One region of the Chryseobacterium sp. Y16C genome, then DNA from elsewhere that is predicted to be linked to it. Evidence: riboswitches for the same ligand, from Rfam matches in the RefSeq annotation. Region 1 holds a riboswitch; each other region holds the start of a gene.
The links. Region 1 has a riboswitch for cobalamin ahead of MKS83_RS07715 (acyl-CoA thioesterase). Riboswitches for the same ligand answer to the same signal wherever they lie in the genome.
Positions count from the first base shown of each region.

Region 2: linked by a shared signal. The riboswitch ahead of metE (5-methyltetrahydropteroyltriglutamate--homocysteine S-methyltransferase) and the one ahead of MKS83_RS07715 (acyl-CoA thioesterase) in region 1 are both predicted to bind cobalamin.
Region 3: linked by a shared signal. The riboswitch ahead of MKS83_RS08255 (TonB-dependent receptor plug domain-containing protein) and the one ahead of MKS83_RS07715 (acyl-CoA thioesterase) in region 1 are both predicted to bind cobalamin.

Region 1 is NZ_CP092711.1:1,752,029-1,759,129, reverse strand. Features, by position in the region: gene MKS83_RS07745 (hypothetical protein) at 1-915, opposite strand, end outside; gene MKS83_RS07740 (PaaI family thioesterase) at 1,029-1,463, opposite strand; gene MKS83_RS07735 (1-acyl-sn-glycerol-3-phosphate acyltransferase) at 1,614-2,210, opposite strand; gene MKS83_RS07730 (PspC domain-containing protein) at 2,525-4,246, opposite strand; gene MKS83_RS07725 (PadR family transcriptional regulator) at 4,258-4,587, opposite strand; gene MKS83_RS07720 (HD domain-containing protein) at 4,901-5,491, shown strand; gene MKS83_RS07715 (acyl-CoA thioesterase) at 5,618-6,001, opposite strand; cobalamin riboswitch at 6,117-6,298, opposite strand; gene MKS83_RS07710 (hypothetical protein) at 6,344-7,101, opposite strand, start outside.
Region 2 is NZ_CP092711.1:832,956-840,056, forward strand. Features, by position in the region: gene MKS83_RS03640 (class I SAM-dependent methyltransferase) at 1-145, opposite strand, end outside; gene MKS83_RS03645 (GxxExxY protein) at 160-543, opposite strand; gene MKS83_RS03650 (methylmalonyl-CoA mutase family protein) at 607-1,758, opposite strand; gene MKS83_RS03655 (FtsB family cell division protein) at 1,910-2,266, opposite strand; gene udk (uridine kinase) at 2,269-2,883, opposite strand; gene MKS83_RS03665 (hypothetical protein) at 3,061-3,543, shown strand; gene MKS83_RS03670 (Lrp/AsnC family transcriptional regulator) at 3,545-4,006, opposite strand; cobalamin riboswitch at 4,161-4,346, shown strand; gene metE (5-methyltetrahydropteroyltriglutamate--homocysteine S-methyltransferase) at 4,734-7,049, shown strand.
Region 3 is NZ_CP092711.1:1,866,388-1,873,488, forward strand. Features, by position in the region: gene namA (NADPH dehydrogenase NamA) at 1-418, opposite strand, end outside; gene cdd (cytidine deaminase) at 521-1,003, shown strand; cobalamin riboswitch at 1,275-1,452, shown strand; gene MKS83_RS08255 (TonB-dependent receptor plug domain-containing protein) at 1,482-3,311, shown strand; gene MKS83_RS08260 (hypothetical protein) at 3,327-4,391, shown strand; gene MKS83_RS08265 (CCA tRNA nucleotidyltransferase) at 4,540-5,961, opposite strand; gene MKS83_RS08270 (hypothetical protein) at 6,094-7,068, shown strand; gene MKS83_RS08275 (L-threonylcarbamoyladenylate synthase) at 7,099-7,101, opposite strand, start outside.

The DNA of each region.
Region 1 (7,101 bases):
GAGCACAAACATATTTTGAATATTAGTTAGAGATGAAAAATTGGTAGAAATTAAAGTATTGTTTTTGTAATAATTATTTCCTAATTCATAAGTGTAGAGATCGTTCGATGCTTTATCGGTTACTAAATGACCAAGAGCCCCTACTGGGTTTATATTATTTCCAATATATATATCTGAATTGGTGAAAATGTTTTTGGAGTAATATTGGACGCCGTTTTTAAGATATAAAAGATGAAGTCCGTTATTATTTTTTGCAAAATTATATACCTCATTGGATTGGCCCAGAGAACTGAAGGTTAAATTTTTAAAATATCCTCTGTCTGTATTTTGATTATTGTCGGTAATTCTAGCAGATACATAAACATCTGTACCTGTCGTTGAATTTACTGCAGCAATGCCTTTTACTGTAGGGATATACTGACTTTTCTGAAGAATGTTTTTAGCATCATTTTTCCAGTAGCAAAGTTCATATTTCTCTAGTGGGTTAACTGCGTTAGGGTTTTCCACATAACCTGCAAAATAGACATCACCTTCATATACTGTAAAGGCTGTAATATCGCTTAGTCCGGAAGCGGGAAGATGAAGGTATTGTTTAACCTCATATCTCGTTCCGTTTTTCCAGAAAAAATGGATAGGCATAATTGCTGTAGGGGTTGAACCTTTAGATCCTGTTACATATACATTGCTGTTTTGAACAATTATTTCCAAAGGTGTTATATCTTCTCCATTCGTAAGTTCTGTTTTTAAAGTGTTTTTCCAATAACTGGCTTTGTTGTTTTCTTTACCTGCGACATATACATCATAAGATGGTGTAAGTGTTTTGGCAACTTCGTCATTCATTATGCTTGCGTTATTGGTACAAGAATTAAAAATGCATAAAGCAAAGACAAGAAAAGGGGATAATAGTTTTTTCATATAAATAGATTTTTAATTTCTATATATAAGATGCAGAAAAATAAAAAGGTTGCAGCAAGTATATAAAAAAAGACTCAATATTTTGAGTCTTTATGTATTTTGTTTGAAATTTCTTATCTGCTGATAATATTATTCGTCATTGTAGTGTGGCTTATCAATTGGCCTTTTTCATCACGAATTTCAATTTCAGAAACATGCATTGTTCTTCCTTTTCGGATAAAGCGGGCAACAGCTGTTACGATACCGTCTTTTTTGCTTCTTAAATGATTGGTATTAATATTTGTGCCTACGCCATAATATTTTTCTCCGTCAATGAAGATATTCGACAGGCTAGAACCCATTGTTTCAGCCAGCACGCAGCTTGCTCCACCGTGCATAATTCCGAAAGGCTGATGTATTCTTGGCAAAACGGGCATGATTGCCGTTAATGTTTCATTTTCAAGATCAATATCGGTGAATTTTATTTCGAGTGTTTTGGCAAATGTTTCGCCTCCCCAGTTATTGATGAATGCTAGTATTTCTTCTTTAGTTTTATCTTTTATGTACATTTTTCTGAGTATTTTTTTAGTAAAAAGTAAAAAGTAAAAAGTAAAAAGTAAAAAGTAAAAAGTAAAAAGTAATTTTGCTTCTAACTTCTAACTTCTAACTTCTAACTTCTAACTTCTAACTTCTAACTTCTAACTTCTAACTTCTAACTTCTAACTTCTAACTTCTGATTCATTTCCCATAATATTCGGATTCCAGTTGGCAGGAATTTTCGGCACTATATCATTTTTAATATAATAATTCTGGATTTCTTCCATAATATCAGTAAAAGGAGTTGAAGCAATTCTCTCATAAGGAATCGTGTAACCCAGATAAATTATTTTTCTTTTAAAATCTCCTGCTGCTAAAACGATAGGGACTTTTGCCGCCAAAGCCATATGGTAGAAGCCTTTTCTCCATTTTGGAACCCAGCTTCTTGTACCTTCCGGGGTGATTACCAGACTGAAATCTTCTTCTGCAAATTGTTTGGCCACGAAATTTATCAGATCATTCTTTTGACTTCTGTCAATACCAATTCCTCCCAGCCCCTTTACCAATCCGCCATACCATGCTTTTGTATGAGCATCTTTAATGATTACTTTTAAAGGCTTTTCCAATGACCAATAGGCAAGATTTCCCAGGATATATTCCATATTGTGGGTATGGGGTGCAACCACCAGAATACATCTGTTCAGGCTGTTTACATCACCTTGTAAGACAACTTTCCAACCCATTAGTTTTAACATCAGTTTGCCAATCAGCTTTCTCATATCGTTTGAATTAAAAACAAAAAAGTATAACCAAAGTGGTTATACTTTACAAATATATTGAAATATTATCGCTCTTAAAATAAACTGCTGATTAAATCAACGATTTTCATTACAATTTCTAGTGCCAGTTGTACCATGATTATTGATATTTTATTGAGTGTTTTGGTTATGATTTTTTGTTATACAAATGTAAAGATTTTTATTTACATAGAAAACTAAATATTTATATTTTTTATTTGCTGTGAGAGAAGAAGAGTGTGAATTTCAAACGGTTGTGTTATTCATTCACACCTTCTGCCACTCTCTGCAGTTAATTATTTAGTTTGTATGGAAATTTCGTTTTTACCTTCGTTTACTTTGATGTCCAGATTACCTCCTTTCATCTTCTTGATGCTGTTTTTCATAGAATCAATTACTTTGTCAGCCTGGTTGCTCGGTACTTTTTTACCGTTTACAATGATGCTGTCTTCATCATCAGAATTATATTCAATGGTAGAGCCGTTTACAGTAATCTTGTTTTTTTCAATCTTGATGTTTCCGTCTTCGTCTTTTTCCTGATCGTTATCATTGATTCCGTCTGCATTTAAGTCTCCATCAAAGTTGATAAGATCATGTTTTGCAGGAAGTACAATGGTTTTCAAAGGAACTACCAATTCATAATCGATGCTGTAATCTCTGAATCTGTGTTCATAAGGATATTTTACAAAGTTGGGAAGAACGATTCTGTTATTAATCACCTCTACCGGAACACTTACATTTAATGGAAGATTATATCCTTTAGCTTCTTTTTTAATAATCAAATATGGAGTTTTGATATCTGCTTTTCTTGTTACATCCACATGAATCCAGTCTTTTTTGAATACAGAGATTTTATCGGAATAAAGATCGTTATCGTATCCTTTGAAATTTTGAGGAATAGTCACTTGCTTTACATCTACATAAATGCTGTCTGATTGTGTGTTGATAGCAACTTCTTCAGTGTCTTCCTTATGACCTTTCAGGAACATTTCCTGTCTTGCCATGCTAACTCCGAAATAAGTTCCTAAGGATATCAATGCAAGGAATAATGCTCCGATTACCCATCCTGTGTTTCTTAATTTCGTTTTAGGAGAAATTAATTTGATACTTAATAACCCGAAGATCATTGCAGGAATCAAGCTTCCTAAGGTGATCAATGCCATGATGATGTATTTCATACTGTCATTGTCAAAATAGAAATTCATTTCGCTGACAGGAGGGAAGTCGCTGTCTGCTCCCATGAAACCGAATACTACAAATACCCCGATCAAGCAAGATAAAGACATGAATGCGAAGATTCCACCTAAGATATAACGGAATACATTCCAAAGTCCGCTTCCGGCGTTATTGATATAAGGTTTGTTCTCGTTATAGATTTCTCCGACCCTCTGAGTAGATTCGTTGGCAAACTGTACCAATTTATTAGACTCATTCTTAAGATTGTCGAAGTTCATAGGCTTTCCCTTCATTTTCAGGAAATCTGCTGCTGTCTCAGCTTTTGGTAATACCGCCCAAAGGATTACGTAAAGTAAGAAAACAAGGGTTGAAGAAACGGCCGCTGTGAAAATTCCTAAGATGAAAATTCCTAACCAGATCGCTCTCATTGCTGTAATGTCCATTCCTACATAATGAGCCAAACCTGCACAAACACCTGCTATTTTTTGTCTTTCAGGGTCACGGAACAATTGTTTTTTATCCGTATATTCAGTTCCTGATGAGTATGCTTTTTTTGTGTTTTTTTCAGAATAATAAGCTTCTTCCTGTTCTTCGATTTTTTCTGGAGATCCGATCTGAGCAATTACTTTTTCTACATCAGTATCATTAATTACTTCACGTTTTCCTAAAGAATCTCTGAAGATTTCTACCATTCTGATTTCTATGTCATGCATTACCTCATCAGCTTCCGAAGCATCCAGCGAGCTTCTCAGTGCATTCAGGTAATCGCTAAGCTTTATATATGCGTGTTCTTCTATGGTAAAAGAAAAACCTGCGAGTCCTATTGAGAGTGTCTTGTTCATAGCTTTGTTTTTTAATTTTTTTGAGTGATTTGGTTTACGGAATCTGTTAGTTCATTCCAGGTATTTTGAAGTTCATCTAAAAATAATTTACCTTTTTCGGTGATTTGGTAATATTTTCTCGGAGGTCCTCCTGTAGATTCTTCCCATCTGTATGAAAGGAACTCGCCGTTTTTTAATCTTGTTAAAAGAGGATAGAGTGTTCCTTCTACTACATCCAGTTTTCCTTTTTTCAGTTCATCTATTAGGTCGGAAACATACATTTCACGATGATTGATGAGACTTAAAATACAGAATTCCAGAATTCCTTTTCGCATTTGCGCTTTGGTATTTTCAGTATTCATCTTTAATAAGTTTTGTTAATTAGTTATATAATTTTCGAAGTTCGGAACCTAGCTAGCTGATCCTATTTCGATTTTACATTACAAAGATATGTAAATAAAATGGTATTATGCAATACAAAGTAGTGTAATTTTTTAATTTAATCATTTAATATATTGATAATCAATAAAATAAATTTTTATTGATTTTTGTCTTAACTTTATTTAAGCCTTGAAATTTTCCAAAAATTTTAAATTTTCGTATTTTTAGGTCAGAAATTTTGATCGACATTTTATAAATGAATTCAAAATATGATCATGTAAATAACAATAAAGAATGAAAATACAGAAGGAGATTGATTTTATCCTGGCAGTAGATGCCTTGAAAAATGTACAAAGAAGAAATTATAACGCAGATGATACCAGAAGAGAAAATACGGCGGAACATTCATGGCAAATTATTATTTTAGCTCAGATTCTTTTTCCTTATGCGAAAAACAGAGCGGATATTGATTTGTTAAGAGTCATAAGAATGCTTTCCATCCACGATCTGGTGGAAATTGAAGCAGGAGATACCTTTTTATTTGATGAAGCTGCAATGGTAGGGAAATTTGAAAGAGAGAAAATTTCTGCTCAAAAGATTTTTGGGATTTTAGATGAACCTTTGCGTACGGAATTCTTTAATTTGTGGCTCGAATTTGAGGAAGAAAAAACTCCGGATGCCATTTTTGCCTGTGCCATCGATAGAATCATGCCTTTCATCCTGAATTCCCATACTTCAGGAAAAAGCTGGACGGAAGCCGGAGTAACGGAAAAACAAATCAGAAATATGTTGGAGAATGCCATTGTAAGAGCTTCCGATGAAATGGGAGAGGCTTTCCATCATTTATTGAACCTTAGCCTTGAATCTGAGAAGGTGTTGAGGTGATTTGTAAAATGGATGTTTAAAAACTTTCGAAGAATAAAAAGTTTCGGCGGGCAAAGCCCGCCGAAACTCATAATAAACATGCTGAAAATATAGGGTTGCGGCGACCGCAGGTCGCCGCAACCTTTTTTATAATATTGAGATTGGTTTCTTAAATTCATCTATAGCTACAAAAGTAAAATCCCCTACAATAGCTCTTTCTCTTTCATAGGAATACATCTGTTCCGTATAGATTTCAACATTGACCTTCATACTTGTTTTTCCGACATGAGAAACTTTTCCGATCAGTTCTACAATCGTTCCTGCAGGAATAGACCTTTTAAAATCAATTTTATCACTGCTTACCGTTACCACACGTTTTCTTGCAAATCGTGTAGCTGCAATAAAAGCCACTTCATCCATCAGCTGCATCGCTGTACCTCCGAAAAGCGTATCGTAATGATTGGTTGTGTTGGGGAAAACTGCTTTGAAAATTCGTGTTTCTGATGCTTCAATTCTTTCTTCTGTAGTCATATTTCATTATTAAATTAAGGCGAAATGAAATAGATTAAAATAACAGAAGAATAGCAGGGACATAAAATATACCTGTTAAAATCCATCAGATCAATAAACTTCAGATCGCGAAAGTTTTTTGTTTAAAGAAAAAGGCAGGTCTCCTGACTTGTAACATCTCTATTTCCTTCCCATGCGGTAGCACAGTGGAATATTTTATAAAGACTTCAGTTACTTACAGTTGCGCGACAGTTCGTGATTTTCACACGATTCCCTTTTAATCAGCAGCTAAGCAGAACCAATTTCTATGATGAATAAAGTCGTTAAACTTTTTCGAAGGCAAAAATAAGAATAATTAAGAGATTATTCCGGGTTTTTGTAAATAATCTGACTAATTGCCGCTCCCTGTTTGATAGACCAGAAGGTGACATAACGGTTTTCTCCGGAACCATTAATCATATATAAGAAGATATGATCCTGATCTAAAGCGGTGACTCCTACATTATCAAAATCCATCGTAGGTTGAAACAGATTTTTGATGGCATCCCTTACAAAAACGGAGCCTCTTCCCGGTTGCTGTACACGGATAGACTTTATTTCAGTCATCCCTTCAGGAAGTTCTTTACCGATTCCCCAGGTTTTCTGTTTATCAATTTTAATGATATTTCCTTCAGCATCTTTTTCCTGTTTCTTAATGTGAGCATAAGAAGGATAAATGTCAATAATAACTTTGGTTCTTTGGTTTCCGGGTATTTTAGGATTGGTATCGTCCGTGAAAATTAAAGATTTCCCGTTTTTAGATTTAGAAGGAGTGAATTTAGGTAACTGGTCTACAAAAACAATACGGTTTTTATTTACCATTCCTTCCTTGGTAATGCTGTCGTATCTTACGAAAGGTTTGTCTGTATCATCTTTTTCTGGATATTTGATCCAGATCCATTCTGTTTCACCCGGAGCAGGTTTTACATAGACAAATACATCACCGGTTTTCATACGGATTTTATCAACGATTTTCCGATAATCATCTTTATGAACTCGCACCATTGCATAGCCTTCTTCTGCTTTTACCACTCCGAAAGGAACTTTATTCTGAGCCCTTACAGAAGCCAAAGAAAAAAGAC
Region 2 (7,101 bases), 920 kb from region 1:
GCTGAACGATTTCTTGCATCGAAACCTCTGAAAACGGAGATTTTTTCAATAATAAGGAATGTAAATCTGTAGTTAGATTTGCATTGATGTATTTTTGGACATCAGAGTATAATAATTTATTTCCCACAGATTTCACAAATAGCACAGATTTTAAACATTTTAATCAATAATTCCGTTTATTTTTCTAATTATATTTTTGTCAATATAATCTGTATTAAAATTGACTAGTATTCCTAATTTAAAATCCGTCAACTTTAAATAGGTTAATAATTGTTTATGATGAACATTACTAATTTCTGGAATTGATTTTATTTCGATAATTACTTTATTTTCTACAATAATATCAGCAATAAAACTTGTATCTATCACAATCCCTTTATATTCAATTGGAATATGAACCTGGGTTTTCACACTTAAACCATTACTTTCTAACTCATGAACCAATACCTTTTCATAAACTTTTTCTAATAAACCAGGCCCAAGTTCGTTGTAAACAGAAAATATAGATTTTCTGATATAAAAACTAATTTCATTTTCATTCATTTGTAGAAAATTTATTTAGCTAAGCTAAAATCTGTGCTATTTGTGAAATCTGTGGGAACAAAATTACTCAAACATTTCAGCCCAACGAACAGCTTTAATACTTGTTTCGTTATATAATTCCTCAACTGTCTTTTTAACCTCTAATTTCGGGTATAAATTGACTCCAATCAGTTTTATTTTACCTTCTTCTACCCATCTTTGTTCTTCCACAGCATGATTATAGATCTTCTTTTGAATGATACCTTGTTTTAAAAGCTCCAAATAACCTCCTTCCTCTTCAATTTCTACAAATAAAGCCCATGACTTTTCAGCGATTTGCTGTGTAATATCTTCCACGTAATAACTTCCGTTTGCGGCATCTTCAAAGACATTGATGATACTTTCGTAAGCTAAAACAATCTGTTGTTTGAAAGAAATTTCTTCTGAATTTTCCGTACTTCGGTCAACCAGATAATTATTGCTGAAAACCGCATCAGCTCCACCGATCATTGCAGAAGCCAATTCCAGCGTAGAACGGATCAGGTTATTTTCATTATCCGAAACCGCTTTATTTCTCAAAGAAGTTTCTGCGAAAATGTAAGGAATTTCGTCCAAGCCATATTCTTTTGACAACTGATTGAAAACCATTTTAAAAGCTCTCAGTTTTGCCATTTCAAAGAAATAGTTTCCTCCGATGGCAAGTCGGAAAATTAGTTTATTTAGGATTTCAGGTCCATATACTTCAACCAGTTCCTTTGTCTTTGCCAAAGCAATCCCCAATTGTTGATAAATTGCTGCTCCGGCATTTTGATGAAGAGAGATATCTACACAAATGTTTCTTTTAAATTCTTTTGCCAACAATTCTTTTACCAGCTGATCATTAATCACAGCTTCTTTTTCATCAAATACATCAATTAAAGAAAAGTACTGATCTTCCTCCTTCGGACTGATATGTCCTGCCAGATCAACATTATTAACAAAAATTGTTTTCTGTTCCAGATTTTCTACATTTTGATCTAAAATAAAGGCAAAAACATCTTGCTCCAGACTTTCGTGATATCTTGCTACCAAATGGGTACTTTCTTCTATTTTCGGCAGGTTTACCAAGGGTTTTTGTACCGAATCATAGTAAGGTTTCACTTGGATCCCTTCCAAATTTTCCTTGGTAAGAACGGAATAAATATCTTCTGTTTTAAGCTGTTTTTTTACTAGATTTTCCCAGGCTGTATTTGACATTGGTTATGGATTATTTTGTGAATTGTCAATCATCAATTTTGTTTCACAAGTGAATTATGAATTGACACATTCTGACATTCTTTTTATTAGATTTTTAGATTGAAAAATTGACAAGCAAAGCGAATTGTTCATTCACCATTCACTTCTTAAATTATTTTTTCGCAATATTCGTACTATCTACGACCAAAATAAAGATCTCTTCATTCGGTTTTTTCATAAAATAATTTTCTCTTGCGTATTTTTCTTTTTCAGATTTATTATTCATCAATTTTTTATAAAACGCGTCATTTTTTTCGTATTCGGTTTTATAATATTGAAGCTGGTCTTCGTATTTGTTAATTTCCCCATTCAGTTCATTAATTACCAAAAACGAAGTTTTATCAAAGAAAATCATCCACACCAGAAACAAACAAATGGTAAGCGTATATTTATTCAAAACATATTTTTGAATAAGCTTAAAAGTTTCAGACTTAGGCTGGATGTCTTTAATAAGTTTGTTTTCTTTCATTTTTAATGTTTTCTCAACGAATTTTTAATAACAGTAGTTAAAAAATCAATCGCTACGGAATTTTGCTTCATATTCGGGATGATAAGATCTGCTTCATTTTTTGAAGGCTCAATAAATTCCTGGTGCATCGGCTTCAATGTCGTCTGATAACGGTGCAGTACTTCATTCAGGTCTCTTCCTCTTTCCTGGGTATCTCTCCTGATCCTTCTGATCAGTCTTTCATCAGAATCTGCATGAACAAATACTTTTAAATCAAATTCTTTTAGTAATTCTTTGTTCGTAAGTACCAAAATTCCTTCTACAACCAATACATTTTTAGGCTCTACAGTCACATGATCTCCGGTTCTTCCGTGTGTTACAAAACTATAGATTGGCTGTTCGATCGGCTCATTGTTTTTTAAAGCTTTCACATGTTTTATCAACAAATCAAAATCGATGGATTTAGGATGATCATAATTTAAAGCTTCTCTTTCCGTTAATGTAAGATTATGATTATCATGATAGTAATTATCCTGTGAAAGGATATTCATTCCTTCGATATCAAGCTGCTGAATGATCTTATCAACAACCGTAGTTTTGCCGGATCCTGTACCTCCTGCAATTCCTATTACAAGCATTCTTTTTTGTTTCTTTATAGTTTTTACAAATATACTATTTTAGATGAATGCAAATAAAATAAATAAAGAGGCTTTTTATAAAGCCTACCAATCCGGTAAGTGGTATTTAAAAGATCCTGATTCTAATTGAATTTAATTACCTTTCTTAATTTTATCTATTTTTGCCAAAATTTAATCATGAAAATCCTATACCCTGTTCTATTATTAGTTTTTATACTTTCTTGTCAACCTAAAAAAGGAAACAATGAAATTATTACTTTGAACCCTAATAAAATAACAAGAAATGAAATTGTTTATGATACTTTAACATCCAATCAGCTTGATAAAATTAAAATCATTCAAACTACCTTCCAAGAAGTTTATCCTGCAACTTTAGAGGAAACAATCGATGATTTTAAAAGAGATCAAAACCCAGACAATGAAATAGCAATTTGGCTTACAATGGCAAATGCCTACGAAGGATTTTTAAAAATTAAAAAAGAAAAAGTAGATCTACCCCGTAAAAAAGAAGCTTTTAAACTTATACTTTCTAGGTCAATGATGCCATCCGATCAGGCAATAGAAAATTCGGAATTAAAAATTCTTACCCAAGAAGAAGCAAAAGAAATTCTGAGCTTATATAAAGAAGATCCTCATCCTCTTAAAGTTTATCAAAAATAAATTATATATTCACCCCATGAATATTTTTCACCTCTGCCATCACAAACGTACTGTGTGTACTTCCGATAGAATCTACAGAGCCTAATTTATTAAAAACAAAATCCTGATAGTGCTTCATATCTCTTACCTGAACTTTCAGTAAAAAATCAAAATCTCCGGAAATATTATAGCATTCTGCGACTTCATCAATCTGTAAAATATCTTCAACAAATCGATTTCCGACAGAACGATCATGGATTTTCAGTTTTACCTGACAAAAAACGGTAAAACCACGATTCAATTTTTCCGCTTCCAGAATGGCAGCATAATGTTTAATATATCCTTCCTGCTCAAGTCTTTTCATCCGTTCAAAAACAGGGGAAGCAGATAGGTTTACTTCTTTCGCAAGCTCTTTTACGGTTAGCTTTGCATTTTTTTGAAGGATTCTCAGTAGTTGAAGATCCTTTTCATCCAGTCTTTCCACAGAATAATATTCTTTTTTGGGGTTCAATTTTCAAATTTACAGAATAATAATCTTTTAAAAATATATAAACTGGAACAAAAATCTTATTTTAATAAACACATCCAATCAATATACTTTAATTACTATTTTTGAATCCTATTTTGTTCTTTAACATACTTCATCAAACGGAAAAGGTTTTACTTAAGGTAAATTAATAGGGAATCGTGTGAGAATCACGAACTGTCGCGCAACTGTAAGTAACACATCAAAAGTTTTTGTCCACGTGTATCCACTGTGTAAACGGGAAGGATGACAATAACTGTTATAAGTCAGGAGACCTGCCTGTTCCGAATTGACAATGCTCTCGCGGTTGGAGTTTTTGGTTAAGCAGATGATATTTGGAAATATTTTTGAGTTTGAGTTTAATGTTGAGTTTTAAATTTTTAAACGCAAAGATTTGTTGTTGTAACTTCTTATTTTTAGGAAGCAAAGAATTGCAACTTCATCGCTGATGAAGCGTATGGATAAACGTCTGCTTTTTACAATCAATAAAATTCATTCTTCTTTGCTCGCTTAAGTTATAAAGAAGATTTCATTAAAACTTTGTGTCAAAAAATAAAAGCTCCATTTATTCAAGAAAATTAAGTCCTTATTATCATTTTTCAACACAAAACTACTTTCCAATTCAGCATTACGAAGCATCCGAAGAACTTTTAAAACCATTATCTAATTTAAAAGTTGTAAGAAAATGCAAACACACCTTCTTGGCTATCCGCGTATTGGTAGCAACAGAGAACTCAAAAAAGCCTGTGAACAATATTGGGCAGGTAAAATCAATTTAGACGACCTTCTAGAGGTTGGAAAAACCATTACTCAAAGTAATTGGAAACTTCAGCAGGAAGCGGGAATTGACCTTATTCCCTGTAACGATTTCTCATATTACGATCACGTTTTGGATATGACCTTAACGGTTGGAGCCATTCCTCAACGTTATCAGGAAATTGCTTTAAAAAAGCCCGAACTGGACGTTTATTTTGCAATGGCAAGAGGTTTCCAGAAAGACGGTTTAGATATTACCGCAATGGAAATGACGAAATGGTTTGATACCAATTATCATTATATCGTTCCTGAATTTCAGAAAAACCAGGAATTTAAATTATTCTCCAATAAAATCACCAAAGAATTCATCAGTGCTAAAAAAGCTGGATTCAATGCAAAACCTGTTATTATTGGTTTATTAACGTATTTACTGCTGGGAAAAGAAAAAGAAGAAGGTTTTGATAAATTGGATTTAGCTCAAAACTTACTTCCTGTTTATATTCAGATTTTAAAGGAGCTGGAGAATCACGGTGCGGAATACATTCAGTTTGATGAACCATTTTTAGCATTGGATTTAACTGAAAAAGCAAAAGAAGCCTATCAGTTTGTTTATGCTGAAATCAAAAAACAGTTCCCTAAGCTTACATTTATTGTCGCAACTTATTTTGACGGTTTAAAAGACAATCTTTCACTCACCACTTCCCTACCTGTAGATGTTTTACACATTGACCTGGTTCGTTGTCCTGAACAATTGGATGAAATTTTAGATAATATTCCTAATCATTTAGGCCTTTCTTTAGGCGTTGTAGACGGCAGAAACATTTGGAAAAACGATTTTCAGCATTCGCTACAGTTCATTAAAAAAGCCGTTCAAAAAATAGGATCAAATAGGATCTTTATCGCTCCGTCCTGTTCTTTGTTACATTCACCTTTCGATCTGGATTCAGAGAAAAATGAAGAAACTTTATCTCCCGAAATCAAACAATGGATGGCTTTTTCGAAACAGAAAGTTTATGAGATTGTCAATTTAAAGAAATTGGCTTCAGAAAACCCGGATTACAATACGTTGCAGATTTTAGCAGAAAATAAAAAAGCTATTGAAAACCGTAAAACATCTGCATTAATTCACAATCAGAATGTGAAAACCCGTGTCGAGGTAACAACGAAAGAGGATGCACAGAGAAATTCACCATTTACGATAAGAAAAGAAGTACAACAGGAAGTACTGCAGCTTCCTCTATTTCCCACAACCACTATCGGTTCTTTTCCTCAGACGAAAGAGGTGAGAAACTGGCGTTCGAAATTCAAAAAAGGGGAATTGAATGCTGAACAATATGATACTTTATTGAAACAGGAAACCGAAAGAACGATTCGTTGGCAGGAAGAAATCGGAATCGATGTGCTTGTTCACGGGGAATTTGAACGAAACGATATGGTGGAATATTTCGGGGAACAATTGGCTGGGTTTGCGTTTACACAAAACGGTTGGGTTCAAAGCTACGGAAGCCGTTGTGTGAAACCTCCGGTGATTTTCGGAGATGTATACAGACCAAATCCGATGACTGTTTATTGGTCGGAATATGCTCAATCTTTAACTAAAAAATGGGTAAAAGGAATGTTAACAGGACCTGTAACGATCCTTCAATGGTCTTTCGTACGTGACGATCAACCTCGTTCACTAACCTGCAAACAGATCGCCTTGGCGATTCGTGATGAAGTCAATGACCTGGAAAAAGCAGGAATCAGGATTATCCAGATTGATGAACCTGCGATTCGTGAAGGACTTCCATTAAGAACATCTGACTGGCAAAATTATCTGAAATGGGCGGTTGAAGCCTTTAGAATTTCAGCAAGCGGTGTGGAAGATGCCACACAAATTCATACCCATATGTGTTATTCTGAATTTAATGATATCATTCAAAATATCGCCGATATGGATGCCGATGTAATTACGATTGAATGTTCCAGGAGCCAGATGGAACTGTTAAATGCATTTGCAGATTTCAAATATCCTAATGAAATCGGACCGGGAGTTTATGACATTCACTCACCAAGAGTTCCGTCTAAAGAGGAAATGGTGGAACTGTTGAAAAAAGCACAAGCCGTAATTCCAGCACAGCAACTTTGGGTAAATCCTGATTGTGGTTTGAAAACCCGTCATTGGGATGAAACGGAAAAGGCGTTGATTGCCATGGTGGAAGCTTCGAGAGAAGCGAGTAAGGAGTTTGCTTTGGAGACGCTTTAAAATTATTGATATTCATTTTTTCGGGAGCCTTTTGGGCTCCTGCTTTTGTTTT
Region 3 (7,101 bases), 110 kb from region 1:
AAACATGAGGAATTCTTTCAGTAGGATGATAAGGAATAGGACTTGGAGCTACGGTTTCCCAACCTTCTTCCACCGGAATCTGAATATTATTCCAGGTAGAGCCTTTTCTCCCTGCATGAGCAAGCTGGATTCCGATTTTACTTTCAGAATTCTGATGCACAAAATCAACGATTTTCTGAAGTTTTTCGGCCTGCTCATCATTCCAGATTCCCATACAGTGATTCGTAATTCTTCCCCGAGGTTCTACTCCGGTTGCCTCCACCATAATAAGTCCTGTTCCTCCTTGTGCACGACTGCCATAATGTACAAAATGAAAATCATTAGCCAATCCGTTTTCGCAAGAATACATACACATTGGAGACATTACCCAACGATTCTTCAATTCCACATTTCTAAATTGTATTGGTGAATATAACATTGTTTATTTTTTAAGTTTTAAAATTACAAATTTAGTCTAGTAAAAATGTATTGCCTACGTTATGAAAAAGGATTAATTTTATCCCCCTTTTTTAAAGAAGACATGAGAAAAGATATACATATTGGTTATGAGCATTTCAAAAACAGCAATGAGCTGAGTGAAATCGAACAGGCGCTTTTTGAAAAAGCCAAGTCCGCAAGAGAGAAAGCTTATGCTCCTTATTCAGATTTTTTTGTGGGATGTGCCATACTTTTGGAGAATGGAGATATCTTTTCGGGCAGCAATCAGGAAAACGCAGCGTTTCCTTCGGGTCTTTGTGCGGAAAGAACGACGCTTTACTGGGTTGCCGCAAATTTCCCCAATGAAAAAATAAAAAAAATCTTTATTGTAGGAGGCCCTAAAGAATTTTCTGAAAACAATCCACCTATTCCACCTTGCGGATCATGCCGACAAAGTATTATAGAATATGAAACCAAGCAAAATGAAAATATTGAACTTTATTTTGCCAATTTAAACGAAGAAACCATCAAAGTACATTCTATAAAAGATCTTCTTCCTTTTTCTTTTGACGGAACTTATTTATAGATTTTTTAAACAAATTTTTTTGAATAGGGAGATTCTCTATTTGAAGCTATTTCCTGCTTTCCGTTGCAATCTTTTTTTTCAAAAAGGATTTTCACTGCAATCAGGGCTAGGAAATTGTGACTATGAAAAGAAAAACCCGTACTACAGAACCACCCCGGCGAAAATTCAAAGAATTTTCGCCACCTCTCCAAAGGAGGGGAATTCATTGTGAATATTTTTATCTTCGATTTTTATAGCTTTTCATCTTTTTTGCATTTTTGACGAATAAGTTTATCTTTGCAAAAATTTTGGTTTCCAATTATTTGGAATGAAAAGGGAATTGGGTGAAAATCCTAAACTGTCCCCGCAACTGTAGATCGCATTAGAAAATTTCTACGAGAAACCACTGTGAAAACGGGAAGGTGTAGAAAGCGAAAGTCAGGAGACCTGCCAAAATATAATCAAATAAACATTGCTTTCGGAGGAAAAGTAAAAGAAAATGGATATTAAAAGATCTTTAGTACTGCTTTTTGCGTCTTACGGTGGTTTTCTTTTTGCACAAGAGAAAACGATTGATACTGTTTATGTCTTCGACAGCCAGATGAATAAGGTTAAGCTTTTTCATAAAGTCAATACCCTTAAAGCTGAGGACATCGAAAAAAATTCTACCAACCTTTCCGAAGCTTTACGTTTTCAGTCTCCCGTTTATATTAAAGAAAATGGTCGTGGTGCGGTTTCTTCGCCTTCATTCAGGGGAACAACAGCGCAACAGACTGCTTTTGTATGGAACGGAATCAACATAAACTCTATGTTTTTAGGACAAGGAGATATCAACAATATTTCTTTATCCGGGTTTGAACAAATGGATATTAAGGCAGGCGGCGGAAGTGTGATATATGGAAGCGGTGCCATTGGAGGAAGCATACACTTAAACAACATTTTGGATTTTAATAAAGGGATTCATGCATCATTATTTTCTGAAGTTGGATCTTTTGATACGTATAATAACTTTGCAAGGGCTTCTTTTAGTAATGATAAATTAAGCTTTAAAGTTTCCGGAAATTATTCAATCAGCCAAAATGATTATGAAGTTGAAGAAGTAAATTACAGGAACAGAAACGGACAATATAATAACTCAAATATCAATATTGCCGTTGCTTATAAAATTGCACCTCATCATCAAATTTCCTGGATCTCGGAGTTTTTTAACGGAAATCAGCACTACCCTGTCTTTTTCGCAGATATTCAGACTAAAACAAAATACGAGACTCAGAATATCCGAAGCCTGATTGCCTGGGACTGGAATACTTCCAGATTTACAAATGCCTTTAAAGCGGCTTATACAGAGGAAAACTTTCAATATTTCAATAATATCGACCAACCAAAATCCAGTGGCGGAACAGGAAAAAATTATATCTTAAAAAATGATTTTAATTATTTTCTTTCATCCAAATGGAATGTAAATCTCATCACAGAATTTCAGGTAAATGACGGAGAAGGCTATCAGTCAGGGATCAAAAAAGTCAGCAGAAATATCGGCTCCGTTTCAGGGTTAGTCCGTTATTTTGCTACTAAAGAACTTCGTTTTGAAGGCGGAATTAAAAAGGATTTTGTTGAAAACATTACCTCGCCGGTCTTATTTTCTCTTTCAGGAAACTGGAAGGCTTTGAAATGGTATGAGACTAGCCTTAATATCTCCAGAAATTTCAGATATCCAACATTTAATGATTTGTACTGGCACCCAGGAGGAAATGAAAATTTGAAGCCTGAAACGTCTTATCAGTTTGAATTAAGAAATCAGTTTAAAATTTCAGATGTAAAATTATCTGTAACTCCGTACTATATGAAAATTTACGATATGATCCAATGGCTTCCTTCTTCAATGGGATATTATTCTCCTGTAAATACGGATGAAGTGGAATCTTATGGTCTGGAATCTCAGATTGAATATGCGAAGAAATTTGGAAATCATGCCCTGAAAGGAAACCTGGGATATTCTTACAGTAAATCCGTCAATATGGAAACCCAGAAACAACAGATGTATGTTCCGCTTCATAAATTCTTTGGAAATATTGATTATCAGTATCAATTCTTAAGAGTATATGTTCAGGGTATGTTCAACGGACTTACCTATACAGATACCGATGAAAAAAGAAGCACTGCTCTTGATCCTTACTTTGTGATGAATGCGGGAATTTCCGGAACAGTTTTGAAGAATTATACATTAGGATTTAAAGTGAATAATATTTTCAATCAGGTTTATCAATCGACCGCATATTATTATATGCCACAAAGACATTACAGCATTAACCTTACTATTAATTTTTAAATAAATAATTATATAATGAATATCAGAAAAATTTTACCTCTGGCTTTAGTATCAACATTTCTTTTCAACATAGCTTGTAGCAGTGATGATGAGATTATCGAAACACAACCAAAAGGCGCTTATCAGGAAGGAATCTTCATCAGTAATGAAGGAGGCTTCACTACTCCGACTGCCGAAGTTTCTTTTACAAGTAATGACCTGTCCACTGTAGGAAATAAAATTTATTCTGCTAACAATAACGGAGAGGTTTTAGGAAATGTTTTACAGACAATAGGCTTCAACGGAGATTACGCTTATTTGGTATCAAACGTTCCGAATAAAATAGATATCGTTAACAGATATACTTTCAAAAAACAGGCAACCGTAACATCTAATCTGGATGGCGCAAGATATATTGCTTTTTCAGGAAATCAGTATTATGTTACCAACAACAACTTTAGCAATTCTATTAAGCTGAATGTTTACAGCACAGACAATAATTCTTTTGTAAAAAGCATTAGCTTTAACAGAGCTGCAGAAAAAGTAGTGGAAGCCAATGGAAATATCGTTGTACAAACAGACGGAATTACCTATGATGCCAATTATAATGAATTGCCAACTGGATATACTATTACCATCGTAAAGCCTTCTACAAATACAGTTGACAAAACAGTTACCTTACCAAGCAACGGAATTATCAGAGACCTGGTTTCTTATAATGGTGATGCTTATGCTCTGGCTTCAGACAACACCAATTCTTATATCTATAAAATCAATTCAGCTTCAGGGGCTTTTACGACCACTACGCTTACAGGAATTCCTAAAGTACAGAGATTAAAAATAGAATCTAATAAATTCTATTTTGTAAACAGTACCAACAAAATTTATTCGATGGACATCAATTCCACTACGGTTCCAACTGCTCCACTTTTAACTGCACCTGGCTATCTGTATGGTTTCAATGTAATTGACGGCAGAATTTATACTTCTGATGCAAGTTTTACAACAGACAGTAAAGTATATGTTTACAGTGCAAGTAACGGATCTCTAATTAAGTCTTTTAATACAGGAATCGGAACAAACGGTTTCTATAAAAATTAATATTCCAATCACTAAGCGAATAAAAATTTTTTATTTTTATATTATGTTGTCCGGGCGGTTTCTTCGAAACCGCCCGGATTTTGTTTGTATAATTAAAAAGCAACAGATTAATAAAATCCATTGCCTTATAATTTATTTAAATTCTATTTTAAGCTAAAGTCAATCCCAGTTTTTCAGCTTCTGCGATTACAAAACTTCTGGCCTCTTCACTGTCATTTCCAATTTCACCTTCAAGAATGGCTTCTTTTACTTTTTCCTTTAAAATACCGATTTCGCGACCGGGTTTCAGATTAAACATTTCCATAATTTCTTCCCCTGAAATAGGCGGCTGGAAATTTCTCACCTGATCTTTTTCCTCCACTTCTTTGATCTTCACCGCAACATATTCAAAATTTTTCTTGAATTTCTCCTGTTTTTTAGAATTTTTTGTGGTAATATCCGCTTTACAAAGTGTAAATAAATCTTCAAGATCTTCTCCGGCATCAAACAATAATCTTCTCAGGGCAGAATCTGAAGCATCATCTGTAATCAAAGCGATCGGGCGCGATGATAATTTTACCATCTTCTGAACATATTTCATATCCGGACCTAACGGTAGTTTTAATCGCTGGAAAAGAGTTTTTACCATTTTTGAACCCAAAAATTCATGTCCGTGAAAAGTCCAGCCTGTTCCTTCAACGAATTTTTTGGTCGGAGCTTTTCCTATATCGTGAAGCAATGCCGACCAACGCAGCCACAGATTATCCGTATTTTCAGAAATGTTATCAACAACTTCTAACGTATGATAAAAATTATCTTTATGAGTCTGTCCCTCCACTTCTTCTACTCCTTTCAGATCTATAAGCTCAGGAATAATTAATTTCATCAAACCTGTCTGCTCCATCAGTTTCAAGCCTATCGAGGGTTTTTTGGAAAGCATGATTTTGTTGAATTCAACCATAATTCTTTCCATAGAAACGATCTTGATCCTTTCTGCTTCCTGCTTAATGGCTTCCAAAGATTTCTCTTCAATATGAAACTGTAACGTTGATGCAAAACGGATCGCTCTCATCATTCTTAAAGGATCATCAGAATAGGTTTGAGCTGGTTCCAAAGGAGTTCTTAAAATCCCTTTTTCCAGATCATCAATCCCGTTAAAAGGATCAATCAGTGCTCCGAAATTGTCTTTATTTAAGGAAATCGCCATCGCATTCACTGTGAAATCTCTTCTTTTCTGATCGTCTTCAATAGTCCCTCCTTCCACTTCCGGTTTACGGCTGTTTTCAGTATAGCTTTCCTTTCTTGCTCCTACAAATTCCAGTTCAAGATCTTTATATTTGATCATTGCCGTTCCGTAGGTTTTAAAAACAGAAACTTTCATTTTAGGATCAATTTCCTTTCCTACATTCTGAGCGAGTTCAATACCACTTTGTTCTGTCACAAAATCAATATCCGTTGAAGCTTTTCTTTTCATCAGTAAATCCCGGACATAACCTCCAACAACATATACAGACTGGTTATTTCTGTCTGCAACCTCAGAAATTATTTTGAAAAGTTTTAAATTTTGATTTTGATTTAGATTGATTGTCATTATTAAGGATATAGGATTTCAGATATTAAAATGAAATTTTTTGCAAAGATAACAATTAGATTAATCTTTTAGTAATTACAAAATCGTTTATAAATTTTACTTAACTTTATACAATTACTAATACCTAAGGCCATGAAAAAACTATTCTTACTTATTTTGCTGTATTCTTTTTCGATTCTTTCCTCTCAGGCAAAAAATGTCCATTATACAGATTTTATCGATTTTACCGACAATTCGGGAGTAAAATATAGCGTAATGATGGTTACAGATGAGCATAATGATAACGACAGACGTGCAGATGCTACAATAAGAGTTCTTTATACCACCGAAGGAAATGAACACTTAGTAGAATTCTATTCCGACTGCTACGCAGAAAAATTGAAAAACGGGAATACAAAAATTTCTTTTATCCCTGTAAAAAACAGCAAAGTGCAGATCATCAAAGGAAAAGACGTGAGCTACAGTCCCGATACTTTTGTTTATGAGGTTGATCCAAAAACAAGTAAAATAACAGGAACACAATCTGATCAAAACAGTACAAATCTTACACCGATCATTCACAGAAATGCATCACTGCAGACACAGGACAGGATAGATGAAATCGACAGGTTTTATTTCCGGACAGAGCCGATGTACAGCCTTCTTAAAGATTTCTATAATAAAAAGCTTGAAGTCGCGGAGAAGCCATATTATGATGTAGTAGGCTGGTTTGGAAGCGACGGAATTGCATATCAGGCATTTATTATTTCTTATCTTAAAGAGAAAGGAAACCTGGATTCTGTAGTTAGGGTACGTTACGAAAAAAACGGTCAGATTAATATTGTACAGTTCGATACCCTATCTGAAGTTATTTTACAAAAGGATGATACAGTCAGTATTTCCATAAAACCTAAAAATAAAACGGTAAAGAATATAAAAGGCAACTCCACTTATAATCCGGATAGCTTTTCCTACACTTTGGATACTAACGATGAATTTATAAGCGGAAAACAGTATGATGAAAATTCTTCGGCAGACCTTTCTTATATTAAAGTAATTAATAACAAGGAATTTGCGCTGAAATTCTATTCAGAAAATGACGAAATCTACCAAAAATATTTTAAATAATCCAAAAAAACGCTGTTAAACAGCATTTTTTTA